DNA from 3 places in the Sphaerochaeta associata genome. Region 2 is predicted to be linked to each of the others. Evidence: riboswitches for the same ligand, from Rfam matches in the RefSeq annotation. Region 2 holds a riboswitch; each other region holds the start of a gene.
The links. A riboswitch is a leader RNA that binds a small molecule or an ion and turns the genes downstream of it on or off. The one in region 2 is predicted to bind cobalamin.
Positions count from the first base shown of each region.

Region 1: another riboswitch for cobalamin. It lies ahead of MUG09_RS08185 (ABC transporter substrate-binding protein); the one in region 2 lies ahead of MUG09_RS03335 (TonB-dependent receptor plug domain-containing protein).
Region 3: another riboswitch for cobalamin. It lies ahead of MUG09_RS00045 (ribonucleoside triphosphate reductase); the one in region 2 lies ahead of MUG09_RS03335 (TonB-dependent receptor plug domain-containing protein).

Region 1 covers NZ_CP094929.1:1,761,118-1,770,936, forward strand. The annotation lists gene MUG09_RS08150 (LacI family DNA-binding transcriptional regulator) at 1-803, shown strand, start outside; gene MUG09_RS08155 (adenylate kinase) at 805-1,434, opposite strand; gene MUG09_RS08160 (uracil phosphoribosyltransferase) at 1,650-2,714, shown strand; gene MUG09_RS08165 (tetratricopeptide repeat protein) at 2,714-3,292, shown strand; gene MUG09_RS08170 (chromate transporter) at 3,258-3,803, opposite strand; gene MUG09_RS08175 (chromate transporter) at 3,800-4,354, opposite strand; gene rnhA (ribonuclease HI) at 4,351-4,800, opposite strand; cobalamin riboswitch at 4,840-5,039, shown strand; gene MUG09_RS08185 (ABC transporter substrate-binding protein) at 5,095-5,967, shown strand; gene MUG09_RS08190 (FecCD family ABC transporter permease) at 5,964-6,944, shown strand; gene MUG09_RS08195 (ABC transporter ATP-binding protein) at 6,937-7,707, shown strand; gene MUG09_RS08200 (lysophospholipid acyltransferase family protein) at 7,704-8,375, shown strand; gene MUG09_RS08205 (hypothetical protein) at 8,378-9,121, shown strand; gene MUG09_RS08210 (Gfo/Idh/MocA family protein) at 9,171-9,819, shown strand, end outside.
Region 2 covers NZ_CP094929.1:726,912-736,730, reverse strand. The annotation lists gene MUG09_RS03360 (DeoR/GlpR family DNA-binding transcription regulator) at 463-1,194, shown strand; gene MUG09_RS03355 (HAD family hydrolase) at 1,735-2,403, shown strand; gene MUG09_RS03350 (TRAP transporter permease) at 2,417-4,381, shown strand; gene MUG09_RS03345 (TAXI family TRAP transporter solute-binding subunit) at 4,421-5,446, shown strand; gene MUG09_RS03340 (GntR family transcriptional regulator) at 5,738-6,877, shown strand; cobalamin riboswitch at 6,951-7,130, shown strand; gene MUG09_RS03335 (TonB-dependent receptor plug domain-containing protein) at 7,231-9,138, shown strand; gene MUG09_RS03330 (MotA/TolQ/ExbB proton channel family protein) at 9,142-9,558, shown strand; gene MUG09_RS03325 (biopolymer transporter ExbD) at 9,537-9,819, shown strand, end outside.
Region 3 covers NZ_CP094929.1:2,502-12,320, forward strand. The annotation lists gene dnaN (DNA polymerase III subunit beta) at 1-244, shown strand, start outside; gene recF (DNA replication/repair protein RecF) at 244-1,329, shown strand; gene MUG09_RS00020 (DciA family protein) at 1,326-1,646, shown strand; gene rpmH (50S ribosomal protein L34) at 1,755-1,922, shown strand; gene rnpA (ribonuclease P protein component) at 1,903-2,253, shown strand; gene yidC (membrane protein insertase YidC) at 2,358-4,181, shown strand; gene jag (RNA-binding cell elongation regulator Jag/EloR) at 4,235-4,924, shown strand; cobalamin riboswitch at 4,990-5,178, shown strand; gene MUG09_RS00045 (ribonucleoside triphosphate reductase) at 5,248-7,323, shown strand; gene MUG09_RS00050 (anaerobic ribonucleoside-triphosphate reductase activating protein) at 7,320-8,024, shown strand; gene metK (methionine adenosyltransferase) at 8,014-9,156, opposite strand; gene MUG09_RS00060 (helix-turn-helix domain-containing protein) at 9,368-9,819, shown strand, end outside.

The DNA of each region.
Region 1 (9,819 bases), 1.0 Mb from region 2:
CACTGCAGAATCCCTATACCCTGCAAGTCATATTCGGTATCGGCAATGTCTGCGAGAAGTACGGCTACACACTCACCCTCATCCCTCCCTTGCATAAGAGCATCACCGAGGCAGTGCGCAGTGCAGCGGTGGACGGACTTATCACCATGGGCATGCAGGTTGAAATGGAGATTGTTTCGGTGATGCAGACACGCCTGCTCCCGTATGTAACCATAGACGGAACTCCCGATGCACAGATGCCCAGTGTGAACATCGATGACGAGCAGGCCTGCTTTGAGATCATGCGCCTTGTCTTGGAGGCGGGACACAGGGATATCGTTCTTGTAAGCCTTTCAGAGGATGCCTTTGCATCACCTGCGAAAGATCAAAGCGTACCTAATAAACGCATGCGCGGTTACCGCAGGGCCATGGCCGAAGTCGGCCTTGAGCTGCAGAAATCGCAGGTGTTGGTCAGTGAATGCACCATGGAGGATGGGATCAGGATTGGTAAAGAAATCCTTGCCCGCAAGATACGACCGACCTGCGTGGTGGCAATGAGTGACATTGTGGCAATCGGTTGCATTCTTGCATGCAAACAGGCAGGGCTCGGTATTCCCGACGACATGTCGGTTGTAGGGTTCGACAACATCGATGAAAGCTCGTGCATCATGCCCCAACTGACGACCGTCGACCAACCCGCAAAAGAGAAAGGACGCCTTGCCGCAGAGGCCTTGTTTAGAATGATCAACAAGGAAACCTTGGAAAGCGTCCATATGGAGATTCCCTACCGTATCATCCGGCGGGAATCGCTGAAGAGCCGATAATCTACTTTTTCAATGCTTCGATCAGAGTAGCCAGAACCTCTAGGGGAGAGGGTGCCGCATCGATGTCGAGCAAAAGCTTGCGCTCTCGATAATATTCGATCAGAGGGGCGGTTTGTGCTTCATACACGGCAAGTCTGTTAAGAATTGCCTCAGGCTTGTCGTCATCGCGCTGTATCAAGGGCTCGCCGGTCTCATCGTCAAGGCCTTCAACCTTCGGAGGATTGTACAGAATGTGATAGGTTCTTCCTGTTGACTTACACATCCGTCTCCCGCTCAGGCGGGCAACTATCTGGTCTCTGTTCAGCACAAAATTCACCACGAAATCAAGGTTTTTCATCTTTGAAAGAGCATCCGCCTGGGCGATGGTCCGGGGAAATCCATCAAGAATGAACCCTTTTTTTGCATCGTCCTGCTTGAATCGGTCCTCCACCATGGCGATGGTAACAGAGTCGGGAACGAGGTCGCCGCTTGCAAGGATGGCCTGCACCTGTTTACCCAACTCGGTGCCGCCTTTGATGTGGCTGCGGAACAAATCCCCGGTGGAGATATGGGGGATGTCAAAGTGATTCTTTGCTTCGGACGCAATGGTCCCTTTTCCGGCACCCGGAGGGCCGAGAAATACTAGATTCATGGTTCACCTCACAACAGAAGATAGGGTCATGCTAACACAATCGTTCTTTTTTTGCACCACTGTTGCAAAATTAGTCGATTGTTTTATAGCAATTTTTTTGAAATTACCTACTTTGGCAGACAGGGAGGTGCCGGTGCTTGTGAAGGAGTGAACCCTTCCTTGTAAAAAGGACGGTCATCGGGTAGAATCGCTAGCGAAACAGGAGAAAAGCACTGATGAATAAAATTGTCCTTCATGCCACAGACCTTGACGGGTATCTCAAGGATTCGGATAAAGAAAAGATTGCACATGTCGATGAGCTGTACAAGAAATCTTTGTACCATTGCTCGATTCTTGAGAGTGCAAGCGATGTGATGCAGCTTGAGGAAGCCCGCAAAGGATTGGTCGAAAGCGCTGGAGAAATCGGTCGCTTTCTGAAGAACATCTGTGCCGAAGAACCGAATATTCACGTGTATTCGTTCGAGACGCCCCAGGAGCAGCACGGCCAGGCCAGCCGCCTCATAGCAAAGCTTCGCGATCCGTCAACCGGGCATGAGGAGTTCCTCTACTATATCCAGCGTGCGTATGAGATGCTCTTCTCCCATGTATATGCCGATGCCGCACTCCCTACCAAACGATCGATCATCACCAAGACTCCGGTCACCGATCCTGTACGCAATTATGCAGTGCATAGAATTCCTGATGTCGACTCGTTCATTCACAACAGCGTCATGTGCGTGATGCTCAGGGGGGCGTTGCTGCCGAGCATGATTCTCAGCAAGGAGATCCAGGAGTACTCCTCCAACGACTTCGTCACTCCTTTCGCTCTGTTCAAGATCAAGCGTGATGATTCAAAGAAGGAGTCCAACATGGATTATATCCTGGATCTGGACAAGTCTTACTTCGATCTTGCATCCTTGAACGACAAGGACTTGATCTTCGCCGACCCGATGAATGCCACCGGAGGTTCACTGGTGACAATCGTAAAGTACCTGAAGGACAACAACGTTCAGCCCAGGTCGGTTAAATTCATCAATGTCATCAGCGCACTGAAGGGTTCGTTGCGTATCGCCCGAGCCATTGAAGGTGCCCAAGTGTATACCCTGTGGATGGACCCCGTGCTTAACGACGCAGCCTACATCCTCCCCGGCCTCGGTGATGCCGGTGACCGGCTCAACGGCAAGGACGAGCACGACAATCCCCGCAACATCATACAATTGGTGGCCGACTACGGAAGTTCAATCACCAACCTCTACCGCTCACAGGTGAGGGAGATTGAGAAGACTGTATTAGAAAACTGATGAAAAAACTTCTGCTGCTCGTACTCAGTTCGTCACTGTTGCTCGTCTCCTGCCGATCCTATCAGGCGGCCAGACTGGCAGGACTGGGGTATGAGCAGTTGCAATCTCGCAATTTTGCATCTGCCGGCGCGTCGTTTGCCGAGGCAAGCGACAAGGATAGCAACAATCATACCTATCGCTACAACCACCTTCTCTCGCTCTTTCTCCAAGGTGACTATGATCAGGTCATTTCACTCAGTGAAAATGCCTTTGAAACGTTTAGCTTCAATCTCTCATTTTTACTACTGAAAGCCCAAGCACATGCACAGAAGGAGGAGTATCCAAAAGCGCTGGAAACGTACGATCGAATATTCGCCCTCGATCGTGCATCGTATGAGACACAAGCTGATGTGATGGAAGCTGCTCTCACTTGGAACGAAACTGAAAGTGCAAAGCATCTGGCCCTCGGCCTGTTGCAGGAGAAAGCGTATGAGAAGCGGGCTTTGACGGTATTGAGCCGGTTGTCAGGAGATAATTCCTGGTATGCACTCGCCCTCTCCTTCCTTACGAAGGAAGGGCAAGCAGAAGACCTGCAGTAGCTCCGATCACTATCCAGATCAGAGGATGCACCTTCTTAAACCGTAACACCAGAACAACCAGTACTGCGAACAATACAGCTTCCTTCACCTTGAGAGTGTGCTCGAAAAACAGTGTCACCGACAACAATCTCAATCCGGCAAAGGTGATCAAGCCCACCACCGCTGGCCTTAATGCGTAAAAGGCATCCTTGACGTAGAGGTTCTTATCGAACTTACCCAAGAACCGGGCGATGAAAATAATAATTATCACGCTGGGGGTTACTTCCCCCAAGGTGGCTATGAGACCACCCAATGCACCTGCAGCCTGATAGCCGGCAAACGTTGCCATGTTGATCCCGATCGGACCGGGTGTTGACTCGCTTACGGCAATCATGTCGGCAATGGTCTTTGCCGTCAACCAATGGGGATGCGTCTGGGCAAGCGTATAAAGAAACGGGAGGGTTGCCAGACCTCCTCCGATGGAGAAGAGTCCGATCTTGAAGAACTCCCAGAACAGCTGAAGATATATCATCGAACCCTCCGTTTTACGCCCTGTACACTCAAGCCGAAAAAGATGGCGAATAGCACTATTACTACCGGTGATACCGACAAAAAGAATGTAGAGAGCACCACCGCCAGATAAAACAAAACGGTTGGGAGGTCGATCAGGCTTTTTTTTGCAAGCGATAGTACCGATTGTGTTATCAAGGCGCAAACTGCAACCCGTATGCCTCCAAATGCATGTTGAACCCAGACATTTTCCTGAACATGAAACAGGATGGTCGCCAGCAACGTGATGATGAGAAGCGATGGGCTCACCTCGCCCAAGGTTGCAGCAATGGCTCCAGCGATGCCACGTTTTCGGTATCCGATCATGGTGGCGGTATTAACTGCAATAATGCCCGGCGTGCATTGCCCGATGGCATAGATGTCCAGCACCTCTTCCTCGGTCACCCAATTGTGTTTGGTGATGACCTCACGTTGAAGCATGGGAAGCATGGCGTAGCCGCCGCCGAAGGTCAGTCCTCCTATCCTGAAAAACGAGATGTACAAATCCCACAGGCTTGTTGAGTTGGACTTCATACCAAGGCATCCATCGCTTGACGTACCAACTGGTCGCACCGCTCGTTGCCCTCGATGCCCGCATGTCCCTTCACCCAGTTCCATTGGACGGGAAGACTTGCATTGAGACGGTCGAGTTCCACCCAATATTCCTTATTCTTCACCGGATCCTTGGCTGCAGTCCTCCAGCCGTTGACCTTCCATTTCTTGATCCAACTGGTGATGCCGTTCTTCACATACTGGCTGTCCGTGTTGATCACAATGGCTTTTGCTCCCAGCGGCCGGCAGGCCTTCAACGCCTCGATCACCGCAGTGAGTTCCATACGATTGTTTGTGGTATCACGTTCGCTGCCGCTTGACTCTTTCTCGAATGCTCCATCAGCCTTCAATACATACGCCCATCCGCCAGGCCCCGGATTGCCTAGACACCCACCATCGGTATAGATCTCAATTTGGTTGTACATCATAGGGCGGATAGTAATATAGAGGCCGGTTGTGGTCAACCATGCTAACTCTTGACAGAAGGTTGGACAACTCCGTAGGATAAGGTTGTCCATGCCAAGGGAAAGGGGTACAAGCCCCTGCGGTCCCGCCACTGTAGAGGCTGGGAATCTGCAAAAAGAGACACTGCAAGAATTTGTAATGCGGGAAGTCGCAGATTCTGGGTATGCCTGAGCCAGGAGACCTGACATGGATAATTTCCGACGACCTACGGAGTATAGGTCAGGGTATGTTCCATGCCCATATTATGAAGGGGCGTTATGCACAATCACTCATACAAACACTTTCTCCTCGTTTTCTCCTTATTTCTCTGCCTCATCCTTCCCCGACTTGCAGCAAGAGGGGCCGAGGAACAACCGATGGAGCAACAGCAGTTGAGGATTGTCAGTCTTTCACCTAATGTAACCGAGACCATCTTCGCCTTGGACGCCGGTGAATTATTGGTCGGAAGAAGCGATTACTGCAACTATCCCGAGACTGCAACTACGCTTCCCTCGGTGGGGACGTTGTACAACCCTTCACTTGAGATGCTTCTTTCTCTTGAGCCGAATCTGGTCATCAGCAGCGCATTTGTACCCGAACAGTTCCTGGATGCTGTTAAGAAAGCAGGAATCGATGTCTTGACCCTCGAAACCCAACAGGATTTTCAAGGGACCTACACCCTCATCCGTGAAATTGCCCGTCGTACGGGCAAGGACGCCGAAGCCGAGTTGATGATCCTTTCCATGCAAAATGTAGTACGCAACGTTGTACTGAAGACTCAACAATCAGCTAAGCCTACCGTCTATGTAGCCTTGGACTTCGGTTCTTTCGATTCAAGCGCCACCAAGGGGACGTTTCTCAGTGAAATGGTCAGCCTTGCCGGAGGCATCAACATAGCTGATGACGCACAAAACTGGACATACAGCAAAGAGCTTCTGATGTCCCACGATCCCCAGGTAATCCTGCTCAGTCCCAGATGGGGGGAGACAGGGGAGCAGACGCTCAAGGAATTTACCACCACAAAACCGTATGCAGATTTGAGCGGCACCATCAGGATCTTCGATGCAGACCTCATCAGCAGGCAAGGCCCCCGCAGCGCCCAGGCTCTGGAGGAACTCTATAATCTGATACATCAGGAGCAGATGCAATGAGGCGGATGCTGGTCCCAGCCTTGACAGCGACAATTTTACTCTTAATGTTGCTCTCCCTTACCCTCGGACCTTCAAACATTCGTCTCTCCGATACTGTATCCATTCTCATGGGAAAAACTGCACCGGCCAATAAGGCTTACATCATTCTTCAGCTCAGGCTTCCCAGAATTCTCTCCTCCTTTTTCACCGGAGCAATCCTGGGTCTCAGCGGTGCAGTGTTTCAAGCTGCTCTGCGCAATCCTATGGCCGACCCCTTTATTCTGGGAATCAGCTCGGGAGCTTCCTTCGGCGTTGCCGTTGCCCTTTTCATCGGCATGGCCCCTCTGTTCGGCTTTCCTGTCAGTGCACTGGTGGGAGCGCTTGGTACAACGTTGTGCATCGTTGGACTCGCTTCACGTCGCAAAAGCAGCAGCACCACACTGTTGCTTACCGGGGTCGCAGTCAACTATATCCTCTCATCTGCCATGACGTTGCTCATGTTCCTTCACAAGGAGCAGTACCAAAGAATTCTCTACTGGACTTTGGGAAGTTTCTCAATGAGCACCTATGCCCAGGTTGTTGTGGTACTCATTGCTTGGATTGTCCTCTTCATTCCGCTCTCTTTGAAGCACCGCAGTATGGATATGCTCCTGCTCGACGAGCTATCCGCTCGAGCAGGCGGACTCTCGGTAAAAAGAACCCGTCTGGGCCTCTTGCTGCTCGCCTCTTTCTCCACCTCCCTCTGTGTCTCCTACTTCGGTGTAATCGGGTTCATCGGCTTGATGGCACCGCATGCAACCCGGCTTATGGTCGGGCCGAAGCATCGACACCTGCTGCTTCCCTCCAGTTTACTGGGCGGTTTGCTTTTGCTCTCCAGTGATACCATATCGAGAATGTTACTGCCCTCGGGAGAGCTTCCCGTGGGTATCATAACCAGTTTGTTGGGGGTTCCTCTCTTTATTTACCTGCTTCGCAGAGGAAGGTACTTCTATGGTTAGCCTCGAATTTTCCCACGTGTACGGCGGCTATGAAAGCCAGTCGGTCTTTGAGGATTTGAACCTTGCCTTCCCCAAAGGATCCTTCATCGCCCTGACCGGGCCCAACGGAAGCGGCAAGTCTACGTTGCTCAAGTTCATCTATAAACATTTGAAGCCGATCGATGGCAAGGTTTTACTTGAAGGCAGGAACGTTGCAACCATCAATCAAAAGGAGCTGGCCAAGCACCTGGGCTTTGTCCCTCAAAACGGGAAACTCGATTATGCCTTCACGGTAACCGAGGCCGTCAGCATGGGACGGTATGCCTACGGGGGGCAAGACAGCGGCCGCAGCGTCGAGCAGGCCCTCTTGGAGTGTGATATCGTACACCTTGGGGACAAGCTGGTAACAGAGCTCAGTGGAGGCGAATTGCAACGTGTTCTGCTGGCTCGTGCCCTCTGTCAACAAGGAAAGGTGTTGTTGCTTGATGAACCGGTGAACCACCTCGATGTAAAACACCAGCGCTCGATCATGGAACTGCTCTGCCGTCTGGTAGAGAAAGGGTATACGGTGATATGCGTACTGCATGACCTGTTGCTGGTGCAGATCTACAGTCAGACGACTTTGGTACTGCAAACAGGAAAGGTCGTAGCCTACGGCCCGACCGAGACGGTGTTCACCGAGACCCTGCTGCGCGATGTGTACGACATCGATGCCCACCAAGTCTATGATCCGACACTCGATCGCATGCTTTGGCTTCCTACCTATAAGGGCTCATCGCAATGAATGCGTTTCGGCTTTTTCTGCACCGAACCTACCGCAGGGTGGTGAAAATCATCCTTGCCCTCTCCTATGATTTCCAGACCTGGCAGGAGTGCGAACTTCCTGCAGGTCCGAAAATCTTCTGCTCAAACCATTTCAGCAGCAGTGATGTACACTTTGTGACCACCTTGGCCGATGACATTATGCACATTGTCATCGGACCCGGATTTGGAATTCCGGTAGTCGGTTCATTTCTCGGCTGGACCGAGCAGATACGGGCCCTCACCAAGGAGGACCGTAAAGCGGTGGTTGCAACGGCCGTCTCCTACTTGAAAAAGGGGGAAAGCGTGTACATATTTCCTGAAGGTGCCTTGAATACACAGGAAACCTTGATGGCATTCAAGAGAGGCATTGCAGAGATATACCTCGCCTATCCCTGCCCTGTCATACCCATCGGGCTCATAGCCCCCAAACGAAGGGTAAGAAGCAAAGTCAGTCGGGCGGCAGGCAGAACCATGACGGTGGTAAGCCGCAACTACTATGCAAATATGGGCAAACCGATGGAATTCAATGCTGCCCTCTCGTTGGCAGAGGTGGATCGAGACAAGGCTTGTCAGGTAATTCTTGATGAGCTTAGCATACGAATTGATGCCTTGATTCAAGAAATCAAGACCGATAAATTCTGGAGTTGAACATGGATGATCTACAGAACGTATTTTCTGAATTCAAGACACAAGTGCTGGAGATAGCCGACCATGCCCAATCGGTGCAGAAACTCACCTTCAAGGCCGAACTGAAGAATGGTACGGCTTTCAATTTCAAGTACGATGCTGATACATTCGGCCCCAAACAAGCCTATCATCCACTCTCCATTTTCAATGGCATTCTGGACATTGCCTCCGCTTTTGTTGCGGTTTGGCTGTTGGCCTCCTTCATCGTGCGCATGATGAAATCAGACACGGTGAATCTCTCCTTGCTGCTCGCCCTCTCCCTGATGGCGGCGGTCTTCGTGTTCTCATCCCTCCATCACTTCATGCACCGTGACAAGCGAAGCAGCCTTGTGTTCGCCAATCTCAAGGAAATAAGCAAGATTCTGGCTTTAGCTTTCATCAATCTCAGTATCACAGCCTTCTTTGACAGCACCAAGTTACAGCTGACACAATCCCTCTCCCTGGTTTTTGTTGCCTTGTGCCTGCTCTTCTTGTTGGGCAGAACCCAGCTTTCGCTTCAGGTCAGCCTGGCTCTCGCCGCCATTCTCCCTCTTCTCTCCCTGGTTTCTTCGCTGAGCTTTGAGAGTGTGACCAGGGCCTTGCTTTTCAGCCTCTGGTCCATCGTTGCCCTTGTGAGCAAACAAGATTCCCGCATGCACACAACCTCGCTCTTCGCCTTGGTCGGATTGCTTTCCTTTGCATCCCAATTGAATGCCGTGATGATTTGACTTTTCAAGACCCTCTGTTGCCCCTATACTGGTAGGCAGGAGGAGCCATATGAAACTAGGAATTCTAGGAGCCGGCAATATAGCTCGCAAAATGGCCGCTACGGTCAGTGAAATGGAACATGTCGAGGCGCATGCTGTGGCCTCTCGCGATTTGCAGAAAGCACGCGACTTCGCCCAGAAATGGAATGTACGCAAAGCCTATGGGTCCTACGAGGAGATGCTCAGTGATCCTGAGATCGATCTCGTGTACGTATGCACCCCCCACTCCTTGCATTTTGAACATATGATGATGTGCCTTGAGAAAGGCAAGCATGTGCTGTGTGAAAAATCCTTCACCATGAATGCGGACCAAGCCAGGAAGGTGCTTGCCTATGGCAAGGAGAAGAAACTGCTCGTAGCCGAAGCCATTTGGACACGCTACCTTCCCATGCGTCTGGTGCTCGATCAAATTCTGGAACGTCGGGTCATCGGGGAACCGCACGCACTCACTGCAAACTTATGTTATCCGGTCAAGGGAGTCAAACGGCTTACCGATCCGGCCCTTGCCGGAGGAGCCCTCCTGGATGTCGGAGTCTACCCCATCAACTTTGCCATGATGGTATTCGGCAACAACATCGAGAGTATAGAATCGAGCTGCATCAAGACCGACAGCGGAGTGGATGAGTCCAATTCCATCACCCTCACTTTCAAAGGTGACA
Region 2 (9,819 bases):
CGTTATCCAAACAAGTTACCAAACTAATGGTTAACTTTTGGTTCTTTTTTGTCACATCTTGGTGAAAGTATAGGGTCAGTTCCTACACTTGTAAATCTTTTTTTGCTGTATCTTATTCATTTTTCTTCTATACAGGTGACAAAAAGTAGGTTGAAGTAGTTACCTTTTGTACACCATACCAACCTATCCTTTGGAGTTTTTCATGAAATATCGCATATAGAAAAGGCAATAAACCCTATTAAGTATTTTACTTATGCTATTTAGTAGAACAATCTTTCCAAAACACGGGAACCTTGCAATAACAATTTGAAACTTAGTGCGATTACCTTTTCATCATTTCATTGCCAATTCAACCTGTTGATGATAAACTTGCTAAGAAATATAACCATATCATTATCAAGTGGTTAACTTTTGGTTAACTCAGAAAGCAGGTACATCATGAAAGAAGATAGACTAGTAAAAATGGAAGAATACATTCGGGATAAGAAATCAGTCTCCCTGGATGAACTTTGCGCGGCCTTTGATGTATCGAAAAATACCGTCAGAAGAGATGTTACGGCGATTTGTGAACGCTCGGACATACAGAAAATCTACGGAGGAGTAAGTGTTCAATACAACCGCATACCTCCCCCATTCACCGAGCGATCATCGGTCAACACGGAAGTCAAGCGTCGGATTGGCAAGCATGCAGCCTCAATGGTAGAAGATGGAGATGTTATCTTCGTTGATGCGGGAACCACCACCTGCCAATTGATTGATTTCTTGGGCGATCGCAAGAATGTGACGATCATCACTCATTCGTTGGACGTAATCACCCGTGCCTTTGCATACCCGAACCTTACCGTAATAGCCATTTCAGGAACACTCAATCGTCTCACCTATTCGTTTACCGGGCAGACTGGTTCGGACATCCTCAAGGAGTACAACATACGGAAGGCCTTCATGGCTTCTACCGGGCTTACCGTCCAGAACGGAGCCACCCAAGCCGCACCGTACGAATTCGCCATCAAGGAAGCTGCAGCAAAAAAGAGTGATTTGGTATACCTGATGATTGAAAGCCAAAAAATCGGGAGAGTCTGCCTGCTGACCTATTGCACGATAGACAGAATCAACGCAGTCATCACGGAGAAGATGCCGAATGCAGATTTTATGGAAAAGTATTCTGCTGTTGGCGGACGTGTCTTCTGTTCTTAGTCGTAAAACGCCTATTCGGATTATGGAACGATTTGCTTACGTCCAAGGAAAGGAACAGCTTCCGAGTTTCTGCCAGAAGCGATTGAAAAGGCGAGGATCCATGCTCAGGAATGCTTCTCGCATTTTACATACCTACAAGTGTTGAAATATCGCTTAAATTGCTTATACGACAGTCACGATCCATTAATTCAGTTATTTGTTCTTATTTGTATTTACATTTTTAATTAGTTTTTACTTTTATACATAATATTTTATTTGACAAATCAATATTCTCATTCTAGTATTTACAAAGAATCATATTCCGCAAGCAATACAGGACAAATCCGAATATTAGCCCAAAGTGTGAAAAGATTTCAAAATGTATCAGGAGTGGAAATCCAGACTGGTTGGAATTTCTGGAGCAATGAAGAATGTAATGTAATTACATTAGTTTCCAACTAAAGCAAGATATCGCATAGGTAATGTATTTCGTAACGGTAGTGGTGCTGTTAATTTATGAATATCTATGTTTTATGGGATTCCCACATTGTGAGGTAGTGAATGAAGCAATACAAAGCATTGATTTTCGACTTTGACATGACACTTGCCGACTCAGCAAAAGTCATAGCGGAATTGCTCAATGTTAGTGCCAACGATTTCGGGTATCCATCAATGAGTTTCAAGGATGTCCTTCCGGTGATTGGGAATACCCATGAAGTGATGTTGTCTCATGTAACCGGAGAGAACAATCCACAAAACATTCTGAACATGCGAACGCACTATAGACAGCTCTGCCGTACACGAATGGCACAGAAAACCGAGATTTTCCCCGATGTTCCCGCTTGCCTGGAAAATATTGCAGGAAAAGGGATAAAGATCGGCCTGCTCTCTTTGAAACTTCGTGATGTTTTGATGCAGTCTTTGGTGAAGTACAATCTGGCAAAATATTTCAGTGCAGTGGTGGGGTGCGAGGATGTTGCAGCGCCAAAACCCGATCCCTCCGGGCTTTTTACAGTGCTAAAGGTTTTAGACGTCGGCCCTCAGGATGCCCTGTATATAGGTGACAGCCTGGTGGATGAAGGCGCTGCAAAGGCAGCCGGAGTCGATTTCTCAGCCATGCTTCGCGGCGGGACAACCAAAGAGCAGTTCGACCATACCTTTGTCAAACATTTCTACAGCTCTGCAAAAGAGCTGTCAAACGATATAGATACTATGGCTATGGCTTTGTAGGACAGGAGTTGTTATGAAAGAGAAGAAACGAAGTCGGCTTTTCAAGCGGCATGAAGAAGATGAGGTTCTGGAAATCAAGGTAGCCGCCACATTGGAAGGCAATACAAAACCTCAGTCATTCTACATTGCCAAAACAATACAAGATGTACTGGCTTTAGGGTTGGGGTTTTTCACCTTATATACCTGCTTTACCGGTTTGTTGACGGATGTAATCCAAAGAAGCTTCTTTCTTGCGTTTGTTATGCCTATGGTTTTTCTGAATGCATTCACGAAGAAACGGAAAGAATACGGACCGATCATGAAATCTACCGGCGTCTTGTTCGCCGTTCTCTCAGGCCTTGTCTATACGTTTACGGCATTCAACTACACGAAAATGGGAACAACCTATGGGGCCTTCCCCCCCTTGTATCTCATCGTTGCAACGCTTGGGGTTCTCTTGGTGCTTGAAGCTGCCAGAAGAATCATGGGGCCAGCAATCACGATAATTGCAGGGGTATTCATAGTGTATGCACTTTTCGGAAAGTATTTACCTGGATCACTTTGGAATAGAGGGTACTCCTGGACGAGAATTGTTAAAACGCTTTACGTAAGCTCTGCCGGTGTTTTCAGCACTCCGCTGGGGACAGCTTCGACGATCATCATCATGTTCGTTATCTTTGGTGCTTTCTTGGAAGCAACACGTGGTTCTGAACTTTTCATGGACATTGCCTTCGCCCTTACCGGAAAAAGTATCGGAGGTCCTGCAAAAGCTGCAGTAGTTTCGAGTGCTCTCGTTGGTTGCATCAGCGGCAGTGCATCCGCCAATGTCGCTACCACAGGTGTTTTCACGATTCCACTCATGAAAAAAGCCGGCTATTCCCCCGAATATGCAGGAGCTGTTGAGGCGGTTGCTTCAACTGGCAGTCAGATCATGCCCCCGATTATGGGATCAGCTGCATTCATCATCGCTGAAACTTTGGGCATACCCTTCAAGGCGATTATTGCCGCTGCCATTATTCCCGCCCTTCTCTATTATATATCCGTGTACTTCTCGATTCACTACGAGTCCAGCAAACGGGGTCTCACCGGTATGGATGCAAAAGATATCCCCGATGCCCGCAAGACACTTCGCAAATATGGGCTTTCAATCATACCGTTGTTTGTGCTGATAGCGATGATTGTAATGGGATATGGTGCAATGTACACTGCCCTGTTCGCCACCTCATTTGCCATAGCGCTTTCCTTCGTGAACAAGAACACCCGTATGAGTTTCAAAACCATCGTGTATTCACTGATAAAGGGGTGCAAGGGTGTCATGAGCATTGCGACCGCCTGTGCTGCAGCAGGGTGTGTTATTGGCATAATATCGCTTACAGGGCTCGGACTGAAACTGAGTTCGCTTATTATAAGCATTTCAGGAGGGCGATTAATCGTCGTACTTCTGCTGACTGAAGTGGCTCTTTTCGTATTGGGAATGGGTCTTCCGACTGCACCGGCCTACATGCTCGTTGCAGTATTGGTTGCTCCGGCTTTGACTCAATTAGGAGTCCCTGAGCTTGCAGCACATATGTTTGTGTTCTACGGAGCCTGTCTATCCTCAATCACCCCACCGGTGGCGATGGCTGCCTATACGGCTGCGGGTATTGCAAATGCAAGTCCTATAAAAATTGGAATGCTAGCCGTGAAACTGGCAATCGTAACGTACATCGCACCTATCTTTTTCGTATATTCACCGGAATTAATCGGCATCGGTACACCATCACAAATCATTCTTGCTTTCATCTCGGGTGTTATCGGATGCTTCGGCTTAAGCATAGGTATTGTAGGGTATTTCAAAACCAAACTACATCCACTCATGAGAGTCCTGACCATAGGTGCCGGGCTTATGTGCATATACCCAGGTATTTGGACTGATTCAGTAGGCTACACAATCATCATTGGCATTGGACTAGTCAACTTGATCATGGCCAGAAGAAATCGCCTCAAACAGCTTGCTTGATCAATAGATCAGACGATAGTAGAAAAAAGGAGAAAGAAAATGAGAAAAGTCCTATGTGTATTGTTGATGCTCTGCGTTACACTGTCGGTATTTGCTGCAGGGTCAAAGGAGGCGGCCCCCCAGGCTGAACCAGCAGGAGAATTCAAGGGATTGACTACGAAGACTACCATTTCATTGGCAGCAAACCCAATCGGACAGTCTTCTTATCAGCAAGCCGCTCAAATCTCTGAAATAATCAATAGTAGTGGCAGCAACCTCACAGTGGTTGCAGAGGCTACCAATGGGTATGCAGAGAATGTTGGCCTGGTCGCCCAAGGTGATGTTGAGATTGCTTTCACCAATAACCTGATGCTCTCCGATGGGTATTATGCGAAAGGTGACTACACTGGTCTGGAAGCGGAAAAGTGCCTTGGTGTGATTTCACTGTCCTGCAACAAGACTCACGTCATCGTTTTGAAAAACTCTCCGATTACCGAAGTTTCCTATGCAATGTTCAAAGGAAAGAAAATTGGAATCGGACAAGTTGGTGGGACATCCAGGTTCGATGCGCTGGCTCTGATGGCCGCTCTCGGACTCAAACCTGGAGAGTACACAGGTATCGAGGTAAAGGGGGCGGAGCAGACAGAGATGATGAAAAATGGCCAGCTTGATGTATTCATTTGGAATGGTAAGGCTCCGATTGCTACCGTTCTTGACTTGCTCGCTTCCAAAGATTGCGTATTCCTTGACATTCCCAGTGCTATTGTTAAGAAGATCATTGAGAATTCAAATGGGGCATATACAGAGCAGGTCTTGGATAAGTCTTATTACGACCATCTCGACCGCGATGTAAAAACCTTTGGAAACAATGCTGTTTTGTTTGCTAATGCCGATGTCCCTGAAGCTGTTGTCTATGAGTTCATCAAGCGATTCTACGAGAATCTTGATGCCCTTAAGAACGTCAATAAAGGTTTCAAGGAAATCGTTCCAGAAAAGATGCTGGAGGGTATCAGCGTACCGCTCCATAAGGGTGCATTACGCTACTATAACGAAATCGGACTCCCAGGCATTGCAGCTTTCAACTAAATGGTTACGTACTCCCAGGCAGATAATTGCCTGGGAGTTTTACTTGGAATTGGAGTAGTGTACTTCTTACGCCTTCCTCGGATCAGCAAGAAATCAATGGCACAGATTATTCTTCCATCGTACTGTCAATAAGAAAGAATGAATCTTCGATAGGGTTTTCACCAATTTGGCATCAAGCTTAACAAAAATCGCAGAATTCGCGAATTGTATTTACAAAAGTAACATTCTGCTATAGTTTTCAAATTATCAATTCCTCTACATTGTGAATGCTTTTGGAGCGGAGAGAATACGATGACAGAGTATATGAATGGCAGTCCCCAGTACCTGAAAATCTATGATGATATTCGCAAGAAAATCAAAGATGGGCGGTTGGCTCCCGGAATGAAGTTAAGCACCGAGCAGGAGATTGCAACTCAATTTGGAGTAAGCAGGCCAACCGTCAGACAAGCCCTACTTGAACTTGAACGCGAGGGATTGTTGGAAAGATATAGAGGAAAAGGTACCTTCATTACCAATTCTGAGCAAAAATCTTCCGACCCGCATGCAAATGTGACAATCGGTATCATAGTACCGAGACTTGCAGACATTTTTATCGGGAAAATAATCACGGGAGTCCAAGAGGTTCTTGAAAAGAAGGGGTACACGATATCCGTGCATCTGACAAACGATAACATTGAAAAAGAGCAAGAAATAATTGAGTCCTTGATTGAGCGCCAGGTCGAAGGTTTGATTATCCACCCCACTGCTGCATCCATGTACAATCCAGCGATTTTCAAACTCATCGAGAAGCATATTCCATTCGTTATGACCGGCAGATATTATAAATATGCACCATGCAACTCCGTGGAAATGGACAACCGAAAAGGGGCATATGAAGCTGTTCAATACCTTTATGAGAAAGGGCATCGAAAAATTGGATTGGTATCCAAACCCTCGCTAACAAAGACTTCAATCGAACACAGAATCGAGGGTTTTTTCCAGGCGTGCAGAGACTTGGATATACCGGTGCATCTAAAGAATATCTTTCTTGATTTAGTCGATACCCGTTCGTTGTATTGGGCTGAGCAGACTACCGAAGAAAAGACATTCGTACACAACCAGATTCATGAGTATCTTGCAGCAGCAAAAGATGTCACTGCAATCATTGCATTGAATGACCTTATTGCCGCCGATCTCATCCATGTACTGGAAGAACTCGGGCGTAAACCTGGAGTGGATATCTCGGTCATAGGATTTGACAACGTGAACTTTGCAAATCAATTGAAGCCCCCGCTTGCTTCAGTGGAGACCCCCACTTTTGAATTAGGAAGAAAGGCTGCGGAGCTCCTTATTCAGCTTATTAGTGATCGCTCACACCCGGTTGAACATATTCTGCTTCCTTCAAAGCTGGTAGTCAGAGGATCTATATCAGAATGTTCTACACTGCAATAGGTGTCATACCGTACTTTCTCAGGATTTCGACCATGCGGCAATCGATACCAACCTCCTCCCTTGACCTCCCCCCTTCATTCTTTTAGGATAAGAACCGCTGGATCTGGAAAAACGGAACGGGGTGTGATTCCCCGGCGGTCCCGCCACTGTAATCGATGATGAACGCAGATATGCCATTGTCCGCTTCGGATGAGAAGGCCTGTCAGTAAAAAGAGTCGTAAGCCAGGAGACGTTTCCAGATATCAATTCTTCGTGGAAAAAGAGACAGCACCCAGGACACGAGTATACCCTCGGTATAAACTCCCCCTTTCCATGAAGTATTGCACCCAGACACCACTTTCTGGAGGCCCTTCATGCAGAAGCGCGGAATCTTCTCTCTGGTCCTGTTGCTCGCTCTCTCAAATCTCTTCGCAGCACAAGACATCACCGACCTTGGAACAGCCTATGAACTGGTCATAGCTGAGACTTCACTTGCCGAAGCTGAAACAAACACAGCATCCTCGGTATCTGTCATCACCAAAGAACAGATAGCAGTCTATAATGCCCAAACAACGGCAGAGCTCGTAGGAAAGGCAATCGGAGTTTCATTTAACTCAGTAGGCAGCTTGGGGTCGCTGCAAAATGTCGTCATCCGTGGCGCCACCTCTTCCAAGAACCTCGTCTACCTTGATGGAGTATTGCTCTCCTCGGCTCATGAGGGGACTGTCGATCTCTCCATTATTCCCGTCTCCATTATTGAGCGCATAGAAATAGTAAAAAGCGGACCGGGAAACCTTGGCAGAACCAATGCCATCGGGGGTATGGTGAACATCATCACCAAGAATGGGCAGAAAAGTGATACACCATTTGCACTTACCTTCGAGAATGGTTCCTTTCTTCCCCAACCCTATGGTGCAGCAGACTCACGCAATTGGCTCTCCTTGGTAGACAGCCAGAAGCTCGATTTCTCCTACACCAACAATGAACTTGTTGCCACAGTAGGAGGACTTGCCGCTCAAAATGCGTACACATACAGCAATGGGTCAACTCGTAGTCTCAGAGACAATGCCCAAGTCTACGAAGCTCATGGAGCAGTTAACTACAACCGTGCGTTCTCTGATTCTTTGCAGTTCAACACACAAAACTTCGCTGTGTACAAGAATCTCGGAGTACCTGGATCCGCAACAAATAGTACTCCCAATAATTTCATGAAGGATGTTTTTGTCAGCAGTACCAATACCATTAACGTTGCCGAACCTAATAAATTCATAGAAAACATTTCCACTCTTTTACATTACGCATTTGGACAGACGTACAATCATGATGTGGGGTCTGGAGACAGCACCCACAACAAATACAATGCATCTGCAAAAGTGGAAGGAGTCTGGAACCTTGACCAGCAGTATGCACTCCAGACAGACCTTCTCTATAGTCTCGATTACGTCGACAGCACCGATGTAGGCCAAAAAACCCGCCATGCCATCTCGACATCGGCCCATGGCAGTCTCTACCTCTTGGATGGAACGCTTTCTCTGCATCCCAGCTTGAACATCGCCTACCTAAGTGACTTGAATGCTCTCTCACCCAATGTTTCTCTGGGATCAATCTATACACCGATGAGGAATTTTGATTTCAAGGCAACCATCAGTTACGCGGAGAGAAATCCAACCTTCTCTGAATTGTATTGGCCTTTCACCGATTATACCGATTATGGATATTGGGGAACATTTCAAGGTAATCCAAATCTCAAGCCCGAAAAAGGTTTTAATGGAGATTTCGGAATCACTTACAAACAAAGGAACCTTTCATACGAGGCAACGCTTTTTGGCAGAAACATCTCTAATGCAATAGATAGCGGAGTCAGTATGCCAATAAACATCTCTCACAGTGTCTACCTCGGGACCGAACAATCCCTCAATCTAGAACTCTCTAAAATCTTCAACATCCAAGCCAGCTACCTCTACAACAAGAGCTTCGACCTCTCTGCAGGGAAGACCTTCTCTGACAATGTTGAGGTAACGGGAATCAGAAAACATACCGTCAAAGGCTCACTGTTCTTCACCCTCGACCGCTTTGAAAGTGTCATCAGTGGAGAGTACTTGGGGAAATCGAGCACCCTCGACAGTGCACTCCTGCTCAATCTCAGTGTCACCATGCAGGTCAGCAAAGCTTTGAAAGCCTACCTTGCCGTGGACAACCTGCTAAACACCGATTACGAACTGGTTTCCGGCTATCCTATGCCGGGTACAAAGATTCGCCTCGGCGGTACCTTACGGTTTTAGCGTATGAAAACCACCAACCTTATCACCATCATGCAACAAGGAGGAGCGGTCATGTGGCCGCTCTACGCCCTGTTGGTCATCACAGTCGTGCTCAGTGTTGAACGAACCATCACGCTGATCATCCTTTGGAGAAAGCATGAACCGGTGGTGAAAGCACAGGTGGAGAAACCGTTGAGCATTCTCGACCTGATCGCCATGATCGCCCCGGTCCTCGGCTTCCTCGGAACCGTCACCGGGATGATTACGGCGTTCAAGTCGGTCTCCGAGGCTTCATCGGTTCAGCTGCAGGTCGTTGCAGCCGGGCTGTATGAAGCCCTCTTCACTACAGCCTTCGGCCTGGTCATCTCCATTCTGGCTACCATCGCAAGCTTCGCTCTCGACCTTGCCATAGGAGCACTATGCGAAAAAGAAGAGAGTTAGGCCAAAGCAGCGACATCGCATTCCTTCTCATTATCTTCTTTCTCCTGCTCTCAGGCGTTACAGCTTCCCATAGCCTTGATCTGAACACAAGCAACAGCTCCATTCTTGTTGGAGAAGCCCAAGAACATCTTGAGCTGACGCTCAAGCAAGATGAAACGGTTCTATTCCAGGATAGAGTCCTGAACAATGCTGAATTGACTCCTTTCCTCAACCAAAAACCCCACCTCACGTTATCCATTGAAGCAGCAACAGATTGGCAGA
Region 3 (9,819 bases), 720 kb from region 2:
CGGCGTGCTCTTGACCAGTGATGAGAGTGAAGTCGGGGAAGCCAAGGAAATAATTCCCTGCCAGTATGAAGGACCAGAGAGCAAGGTTTCTTTAAACTACACCTACCTGCTCAACCCTCTTAAGGCGATGGAAGGTGAGTATTTCTCCATCAATTTCACTGAACCTACCAAAGCTATGACGGTAAAACCTGAGAGTAACAGGGATTACTATCATATCATCATGCCGATGCAGCCCAATTCCTAATGCGTTTCATCGAGCTTTGGGCAAACCAATTCAGAAATATCGCAGCAGAAAGGATACCTGTCGACAATCGGCAGGTATTCCTCATTGGGCCCAATGGTCAGGGTAAAACAAATCTACTTGAAGCAATCTACACCCTCTGCTACGGCTCCTCTTTTCGTACCAATCAACTCAAGGAATTGACTGCCCACGGCCAGAAGGCCTTTAAGATTGAAGGACGCTACCTTGGTGACGATCACGTGGTTCATACGCTGGTACTCGAGTGGAAGGACGGAAAGCGCAGCCTTGTCCTCGATGACCGTGAAGTCAAGGACCGCAAGGAGTTGATATACAACATTCCCTGCATAGTATTCAGCCATGACGATATTTTTTTCATCAAGGGGGAGCCTGAGCAACGCCGCCGATTCTTCGATCAGACGATGAGCATGTACAACCCTCTTTTTTTTGATGATCTTCGTCGGTATCGTCTGGTGCTTCGTCAGCGTAATCAGGCTATCAAGGATGGAAGGCTGGAGCTTTTGGCCCTGTATGACCTGCAGCTTGCGAAATACGGGCTTGCAATCCAGAGTGAACGGACTCGTGCAGTTTATGAATTCGACCAAATTTTTCCTTCGATGTACAAGAATGTCTCACAAAGTTCGTTGGATGTGCATATCGAGTACCACCCTTCTTGGAGCGATTGTGCAACCGAGGATGAGATCGTCGAATATTTGGCTCGTACGAGAAGCCGTGACTTGAGTTTGCTGACCACCACCAGCGGCATCCATCGGGACAGGTTTCTCGTAATGGAGGACCGCCAGCCGTTCTCCCAGACCGGCTCTACCGGGCAACTCAGACTTGCCTCCTTGATTTTCAGAACGGCACAGATGGCATTTTTCCAGAAAAAGACAGGTAAGGAACCGTTGATTCTTGTCGATGATGTACTTTTGGAGTTGGATTTTAAGAAACGAGAACAGTTTTTACACTTGATGCAGACCTACTGCCAAGCCTTTTTCACCTTCCTGCCGGAAGAACACTATTTTTCAGAGCTGGCGGATGAAGGAGCTTTGCTCTATACTGTCCAGGAAGGAAGGTTTTTGCGCTCATGAAGGACAAAAAGCCCAGGTTATGCAAAGAAGGGGAACCTCTGGAGGGAAGAAAAGTCCTGGACTTTGTGTTGCGATCGCTTGATATCAACTCTGATAATCCTAAGGCGGCAATCGGTTTCGAATGGCAGAAAATCATCGGAAACAGACTGTATCCGCATGTAAAAATTGTCGAAATCAAGGGTTCAACATTGGTTCTTCGGGCCGATCATCCTTCTTGGGCACAGATTGCATTGATGCAGCAAAAGAAAATACTTGCTTTAATTACCAAGAAATATCCATCATTGGGCATCAAATCCATACAGATGCTGAGCGCCTAGTTACTTGACGTAACGACAGTTGCTCATTATACTGCACCACTCGGAGGACCTTACTCCGTCAAAGTAGAAAATATCCGCGTTAAGCGATGTAAAATTGGAGAATATCTCATGAGTTACAAAGGAAAAAGAACCTACCAGCCCAGCAAAGTCAAGAGAAACAGAAAGTTCGGATTCAGGGCTCGTATGGCAACGAAGGGCGGACGCCTGGTATTGGCCCGCAGGCGAGCCAAAGGCAGACACAAGCTGTCCGTATGTGATGAGAAGAAGCCTTTCTAAGACAGAAATTGTAAAGCGTAAACCGGAGATTGACCGAATTTTTAAAACAGGCAGGACATACGCCTGCCGTGGTTTAAAACTGATTGTTAGCCAAAACCAGCTGGATGTTGACAGGATTGTAGTTATACCCGTCCGTCACTATGGAAGCGCTGTTCAGCGTAACAGAATACGCAGACAGATCAAGGAAATCTGGCGAAATGAAAAGCCTCGGATGATCCCCGGTTACGATTTTGCATTCATCGTATATCCAGGAAAGGTTAATGACCATACATCCCAAAAAAAACAACTCCTCTCTCTCTGTGAAAAGGCTGGGGTCTTCCTCGAGCCTTAAGACTTTCTGTTAGTCTTTCCCCACTCCTGTTGTTGCAGAAATTCGTTATGTACCTATCTTTCCTGTGATCGTTTTCTCACCACACCCCATCATCAGGAGCAGATATGGACAAAAATACCATTCTAGCCATAGTTCTTTCCGTATTGGTCATTACTGTCGGTATGACCATTCAGACCACGTTCTTCGCCCCCGATCCGGCGACACAGGCAGTTCAGCAGGAAGCTCTGCAGCCCGGGACTTCCCCTGCCGCCGCCACCACCACGCTTGAACCTGCCCAGTATTCACAGATTCCCTCCAATATTGCATGGAACAGCAAGCTTCCGGGCTCGTTGGTATCGGTGGGTAACCAGGGATCGAGTGCACCTTTCACCTTCTCAACCGAATACTTCATCGTTGAGTTCAATCCAAATGGCGCATCCGTCTCCTCCTTCAAGCTGAGAAAACACCTTGATGAAGGACAGCCGGTGGAACTGCTTTTCAAAAGTCAGGAATCCAACGATGCATTCCTGCTTTATGCCGGAAAGGATAAGACCAACCCCATTGATGCCAATTTCAGGTATCAGATCAGTGGAAACAAAGTTATTTTCACCCAAGAATTCGCCCTCCTTTCCGAAGACGGCAAGCGTGCAGGTGATCCGTTCACCCTCACCAAGACCTATACCTTCGGCAGTGAGGACTACTTGTTTCAGATCGACGTGGCTACCAAGAACAGCGTAAACAAGGCTGTTCCCCTCTCGTTCGAGAATGCAGCCTACACCTTGGCCTTTGAGCCCCAGATCGGCCCTTCTTTTGCTTCGCTTGACAACAACTACAACTATAGAAGGTTCTACGTCAAGGAAGATGGATCTTCCAAGAAGAGTCAGGTCAAGCTCAGCAATGGTGCCTATACCACCACCAAGCCCCTCTCCTGGGTGGCTCTGGTCGGCAAGTATTTCTCCATGATTGCAATTCCCGACGCCACCAACTACACCGTCAGCCTGTCCGAGGAAAGTGATGCAGGATTGCCGCTCCAGTCAAGTATGTACTTGACCCGACCGGCCATCAGAAGCGCATCGCAAACCGATACGTTCCGCTTTTATGCTGGGCCTCAGCTCAAGGGTGACATGGCCATCTACAACGATGCGTCACAGAATAGCTTCGGGGTTGCAAACCTCCAGCTTGAACAGGCATTGGACAGCAGTTCCTGGCTTGGTTGGCTTGAGACCATCCTCAAGACCATCCTGAACCTTCTCTACAAGGTGATTCCCAACTACGGTGTGGGCATCATAATTCTCACCTTCCTGCTCAAGATGGTGCTGTATCCCATTTCCAAGAAAGGCATGGAGTCCACGGCAAAGATGGCCTCCCTCTCACCTAAAATGGCTGAGATCAAGGAGAAGTATCCGGACAATCCGACCAAGCAGAATGAAGAGATGGCTACCTTGTACAAGAAGGAGAAGATCAATCCGATGGGCGGCTGTCTGCCGATGCTGCTCCAGTTCCCGATCCTCATCGCCTTCTACGGACTGCTCAACAAGCACTTTGAACTTCGTGGTGCCATGTTCATTCCCGGTTGGATTCCTGACCTTTCCATGCCGGATACCGTATTCACCTTTGGTTTCAATCTTCCCTTCCTGGGCAATCAGGTGCACTTGCTGCCGATCATTTATACGGTCAGCATGATTTACTCGATGAAAATCACCCAGAATGCCTCGACTGCAGGAAGCCAGCAGAGCATGATGAAGTTCATGACCTACGGCATGCCCTTGATGTTCTTCTTTGTTCTGTACAATGCTCCCTCCGGTTTGATCCTCTACTGGTCGGTCATGAACGCTCTCTCCATCTTCCAACAGTTGTATACAAACAAGAAGAAGAGCAAGGAGGCAGCTGAAGAGAAGAGCTCCAATGTGCAGCAGTTCCCCGGCCCCAAGGGGAAGAAGCGGACCTAGTTCCCACAAGAAATTTCACCTGGGGGACCCGGTCCCCCGAACGGAGTAGCTATATGATGAAAGAATTCGAAGGACGTACCGAGCAGGAAGCTATTGCAAAGGCAGTAGAAGAACTGCACATTGAGCGGGAAGATTTCGATGTAGAAATCGTCGAGCCTGTCCGCAAGGGACTGTTCAAGAAAAGCAATGTAAAGATTAGAATCCACTTTGAAGATGAGAATGATGTACCAGAAGAAAGTTACGATGTTCAGAGTACGCAGGACGAGGAAGAGCTTGATGCTCCAATCAACAGCGACCTCGAGGACAAGCTCCTGCTGTTCGTAGCAACCATTCTCGAGAAGATGGGATACCAGGGTAAAGTTTCCATCTCCTTTCGCAAAGCCCGTAAGCTTGGCTTGAATATTGAGAGCGACAACTCCAGTATCATCATCGGCCGCAAGGGAAAGAACCTTGATGCCATCCAGCTGCTGGCCAATGTATATGCCGGTCAAATCGATCCTGATTTGAAGGTCATCATCGACAGTGAAAACTATCGCATGCGTCATGAGGAGCAGTTGATCAGGATGGCTTTCAAGACAGCCGAACAGGTCAAGAAGAGCGGCAGAAGCAGATTGCTTGAACCGATGAACCCGTATGAAAGACGGCTGGTGCACACCGCCCTCAACGATTTCGGGGGAGTGGAGACCAAGAGTGAGGGTGAAGGCTTGTACAAGCAGATCCGCATCACCAACCAACGACACTAAACCTGCTGGGGACTTCGGTCCCCGTTTTTTTATTCTGCTTGACAACAATCCTTATTGGACCTACTGTTAGTAGTGTACCGTATGGTACTAAACACTATATCTTGTGTGTATAGGAAAAGGGAAGTGGGTGAGAAGCCCACGCGGTCCCGCCGCTGTAAAGGGGAGATTCCGCTAAGAGCCACTGGAGTAATCCGGGAAGGGAGCGGGATTGATGAACCTGAGCCAGAAGACCTTGCCTGTACAGACACGCCGTCACGGAGTATGACAGGAGCGTGTGCCAATGCAGCACCGTTGCTCTGTCCATACTCCGTCAGGAGGAAGCCATGCAACAGCAGGTGGTCAAACGGGACGGGCAGGTGGTTCTCTGCGAGGTTCAGAAAATCATCAATGCAGTCAACAGGGCAGCAGTAGCTGCAAATCAGGATGTCGATGCCTTGGAAGTGGCAGCGTTGGTACTTGCCGACATGAAAGGCATCAATCCCATCACGGTCGAGCACATCCAGGACCTGGTCGAGCAAGCCTTGATGGCCAGCGGAGCAAAGGAAACGGCAAAGGCCTATATCCTGTACCGTAATCAACGGGAGAGGGTGCGTGAGGGCAAGGCCCTCATCAAGGCGACAAACGCCCTCTTTGACTCCTATTTGGGCCAGACGACCTGGCAGACCAAGGAAAATGCCAACACACGACGCTCGGTCAACGGGATGAACAATTTCATCCGCGAACGCTTCACCGAACAGTATTGGCTCAATGAAATCTATCCCAAAGAGATCAAGGCGGCGCATGAGAGCGGTGCCTTGCATCTGCATGACCTGGGCTTCTTCGGGCCGTATTGCTGTGGCTGGGACCTTCGGCAGCTTTTGGTCAGCGGCTTCGGTGGTGTTGAAGGAAAAGTGAGCAGCAAACCTGCAAGGCATCTACGCTCGTTTCTCGGGCAAATCGTCAATGCTACCTTCACGTATCAAGGTGAGTGTGCTGGAGCCCAGGCTTGGTCCTCCTTCGATACTTATACAGCTCCGTTCATCCGATACGACAATCTCTCGTATGCCGAAGTGAAACAAGCGATGCAGGAGTTCATTTTCAATCTCAATGTTCCCACCAGGGTTGGTTTTCAGTGCCCTTTCTCCAATCTGACATTCGATTTGATTGTACCCGCTTCTCTTCGGGATGTTCCGGTGATCAGGGGAGGGGTGGCACAGAAGGAGACCTATGGCATGTTCGAGAAGGAGATGTCGATGCTCAATCTTGCCTTCTGTGAAGTCATGGAGGAGGGTGATGCTTCGTCCAGGGTTTTCACCTTTCCTATTCCCACCTATAAGGTGACCAAGGATTTTCCCTGGGAGAGCGAGGTTGTGGATGCGATATTCTCCATGACAGCCAAGTACGGTATTCCCTACTTCTCAAACTATGTGAACAGCGATTTATCCCCCGAGGACGCCCTCTCCATGTGTTGCAGGTTGCGCCTCGATACTTCCGAACTCAAGAAGCGCGGTGGTGGTTTGTTCGGATCAAACCCTCTTACCGGCTCGATTGGTGTGGTGACGCTCAATCTTCCCAGGTTGGCGTACGAAACCGGCTCCGAGCAGATGTTCTTCCAAAAACTTCCCTCGGTTGCAGCACTTGCCAAGGAGAGTCTGGAGATCAAGCGCAAGGTCATTGAAGCGGAAACCGAGCGGGGTATGTACCCGTTCAGCCAAGGGTCGTTGGTTGATATAAAGCAAAGGCTTGGAAAATACTGGGCGAACCATTTCAGCACCATCGGCCTTGTCGGAATGGAGGAAGCCTGTTTGAATCTCTTCGGCCCGGAAGGTTCCTTGGTCACCCAAAAGGGACAGGAATTTGCCTTGAGGGTGCTCAAAACGCTGAGAGACCTCATCAGTGGATTTCAGGAAGAGACAGGAAACTTGTATAATCTCGAAGCCACTCCGGCCGAGGGAGCGAGTTATAGGTTGGCCCGTCTGGATCTCCAGCAGTATCCTGACATCGTCACAGCCGGTGAGAACGTCGGGTACTATACCAACTCATCGCAGCTTCCTGTGGGCTATACTTCGGACTTGTTTGAGACGCTGGAGAAACAGGATGAGCTGCAATGCCAGTACACCGGTGGAACGGTTTTACATCTGTATCTGGCACAACGAATCAAGGACGTTGATGTGGCCAAGAATCTTGTAAGAAAGACCTTCACCAGGTACAAGCTCCCATACGTATCGTTGACTCCCACCTTTTCCACCTGCAAGAATCATGGCTACTTGGACGGGGAGGTGGAACAATGTCCCTACTGCGGAGAAACTGCAGAAATATGGACAAGGGTGGTGGGGTATCTCAGGCCGAAGGGGGACTTTCATCCAGGAAAGCAGGAGGAGCACCGCCAACGCAGGTTCTATGAGGTTCAAGTTTCATGAACATTACAGCCTTGGAAGCCTGCTCCCTGCTCGATTATCCGGGCAGGTTGTGCAGTGTCCTTTTTTGTCGTGGTTGTAATTATGATTGCTTCTACTGTCATAATAGGTCACTTCTTTGTGAGGGATCGGATGCAATAAGCCATCAAGAGATAGAATCGTTCCTGCTAGAGCGAAAGGGTTTCATCGATGCCGTGGTGATAAGCGGAGGTGAACCCACCTTGCAGAAGGATCTTGTTTCTTGCATCGGGTTCATCAAGAATCTCGGATTCTCTGTAAAGTTGGATACCAATGGAAGCCGGCCCGAAGTGATGGTCGAAGTGATCGACTCAGGCATGCTTTCGTATGTTGCCGTGGATGTGAAAGCTCCTTGCTCTAGATACGGCGAGATGGCCGGAAGCAGTGCCGATGCTCTTGCTGTCAAGCAGAGCGTGGCTCTGCTTGCCTCGTATCAGAATCGATGCATCGACTTCAATTACGAGGTGAGAACCACCCTCGCTCCTTCATTGATGATCGAGGACATCCTTCGCATGGTGCAGGAGCATCCTCCTGTTGCTCGTTGGTATCTGCAGGAGTATCGGAAACCAAAGCAATACAAGGATGAGGATGAGCAAAAAATCAACCTCCCTTGCGTTTCGCGCACGGAGGTTGATCGGAATCTTGATTTGCTTAGGAAGTATCAGCCGAATCTGGTCATACGTTGATGATTTGTTCCCAGGGCATGGAGGCTTTGCCGAAGTGCCCGTAGTTCACATTCTGCTGATAAATCGGCCTGAGCAGGTCGAGGCTTCGGATGATGCCCGCCGGGGAGAGGTTGAACTTCTGCCTGACAAGGTCTTCAAGCTTTTGGTCATCCACCGTTCCTGTTCCAAATGTATCGACGTAAATCGAGATGGGATAGGGGACCCCGATTGCGTACGAGAGCTGCACTTCACAACGGGTGCAGTACTTGTTTGCCACCAGGTTCTTGGCGACGAAACGGGCCATGTATGCAGCTGACCGGTCCACCTTCGAGGGGTCTTTGCCGCTGAAAGCCCCGCCTCCGTGCCGGCCCATGCCACCGTAGGTGTCAACGATGATTTTCCGGCCGGTCAGACCGGTATCACCGCTGGGACCGCCGATGACAAATCGTCCGGTCGGGTTGATGTAGATTTTTGTCTTCTCGTCCAGAAGGCCGGTTTTCTCAAGCACCACCTTGATGACCTTCTCGGTCAAAAAGGAGATGAGATGGTTGCGGTCGGTCTCGGCGGTGTGCTGGTGGCTGATGACCACCGAGTCGATATGCACCGGCTTTCCATCCTGGTACAGCAACGATACCTGGCTTTTTGCGTCGGGGCGAAGAAATGGTGCAAATCCTTCCTTGCGAAGCCGGCTTGCTTCCATCAGAAGCTGATGAGCCCACATGACAGGAGCCGGCATGAGCTCTTCGGTCTCATCGCAGGCAAAGCCGAACATCATTCCCTGGTCTCCCGCCCCCTGCTCTCCGAAGAGAGAGGTGTCGGCGCTCACCCCCATGGAGATGTCCGCCGATTGGGTGTTTGTCAAATTGATGACCTTCAGGGTTTTGTAGTCGAAGCCGCATCCTTCTTCGGTGTAGCCGATCTGCTTGACGGTTTCCCTGACGATTGCTTCGATGTCCAAGGTGGCATTGGTGGTGATCTCCCCCCCGACAATCACGGTATCGGTGGTGGCAAACACCTCGCAGGCAACCCTGCTTTTAGGGTCCTGGCGGAGACAGGCGTCGAGAACGGCATCGGAAATCTGGTCACAGACCTTGTCCGGATGTCCTTCGCTTACTGATTCTGATGTGAAAATGTGTGATCCATGTGCTAACATACACCCTTCCTTTGAGAACTTGGGAAGGAGGAACTCAATTCTGAGAATTGTTGCGCTCCCCTTTTAGCAAGTTTCTTTAGTGACGCCCGCAAGCCGGGAGGCTATCAAATCGACGTCATTCGTAGAGGATACTAGCAGGGATGAGCAGATTGTACAAGGGTCGGGGTCTGCCTCTTTACATAACAATAAATGTTATGATATATAAATTGTTATGAAAGTACTCCAATTGAAAGATGACAACCAGCTGCAGATCTTCATGCACCCCAAGCGGCAGGATATTCTCCACCTGTTGAGCGTTGAGGGTCCGGCGACGGCAAAAATGGTCAGTGACGCGCTGAACATGACCCCTTCGAGTGCAAAGCATCACCTGCTCAAGCTCAAAGGACTTGGGGTGGTGGAAGAGGATCATACCCAAATCATCCATGGTATAACAGCCACCTTTTACAGGAAGGCGGAGATTACCGTCAGCTTTGGTGCCCTTGGACAGGATAAGCAGAAACTGGTGTCGGATTTTGTCTCTCACCGGATTCGTGATGAATTATATTCCAAGCCCAGGACACATCAGGATGAGGATGGTCACTTTGCAGCCGATCAGCTCTCGGGCATCGTTCACCTGAGCCGGGAACAGGCTGACCAAATCTATCAGCTCATTCGGTCCTTTAT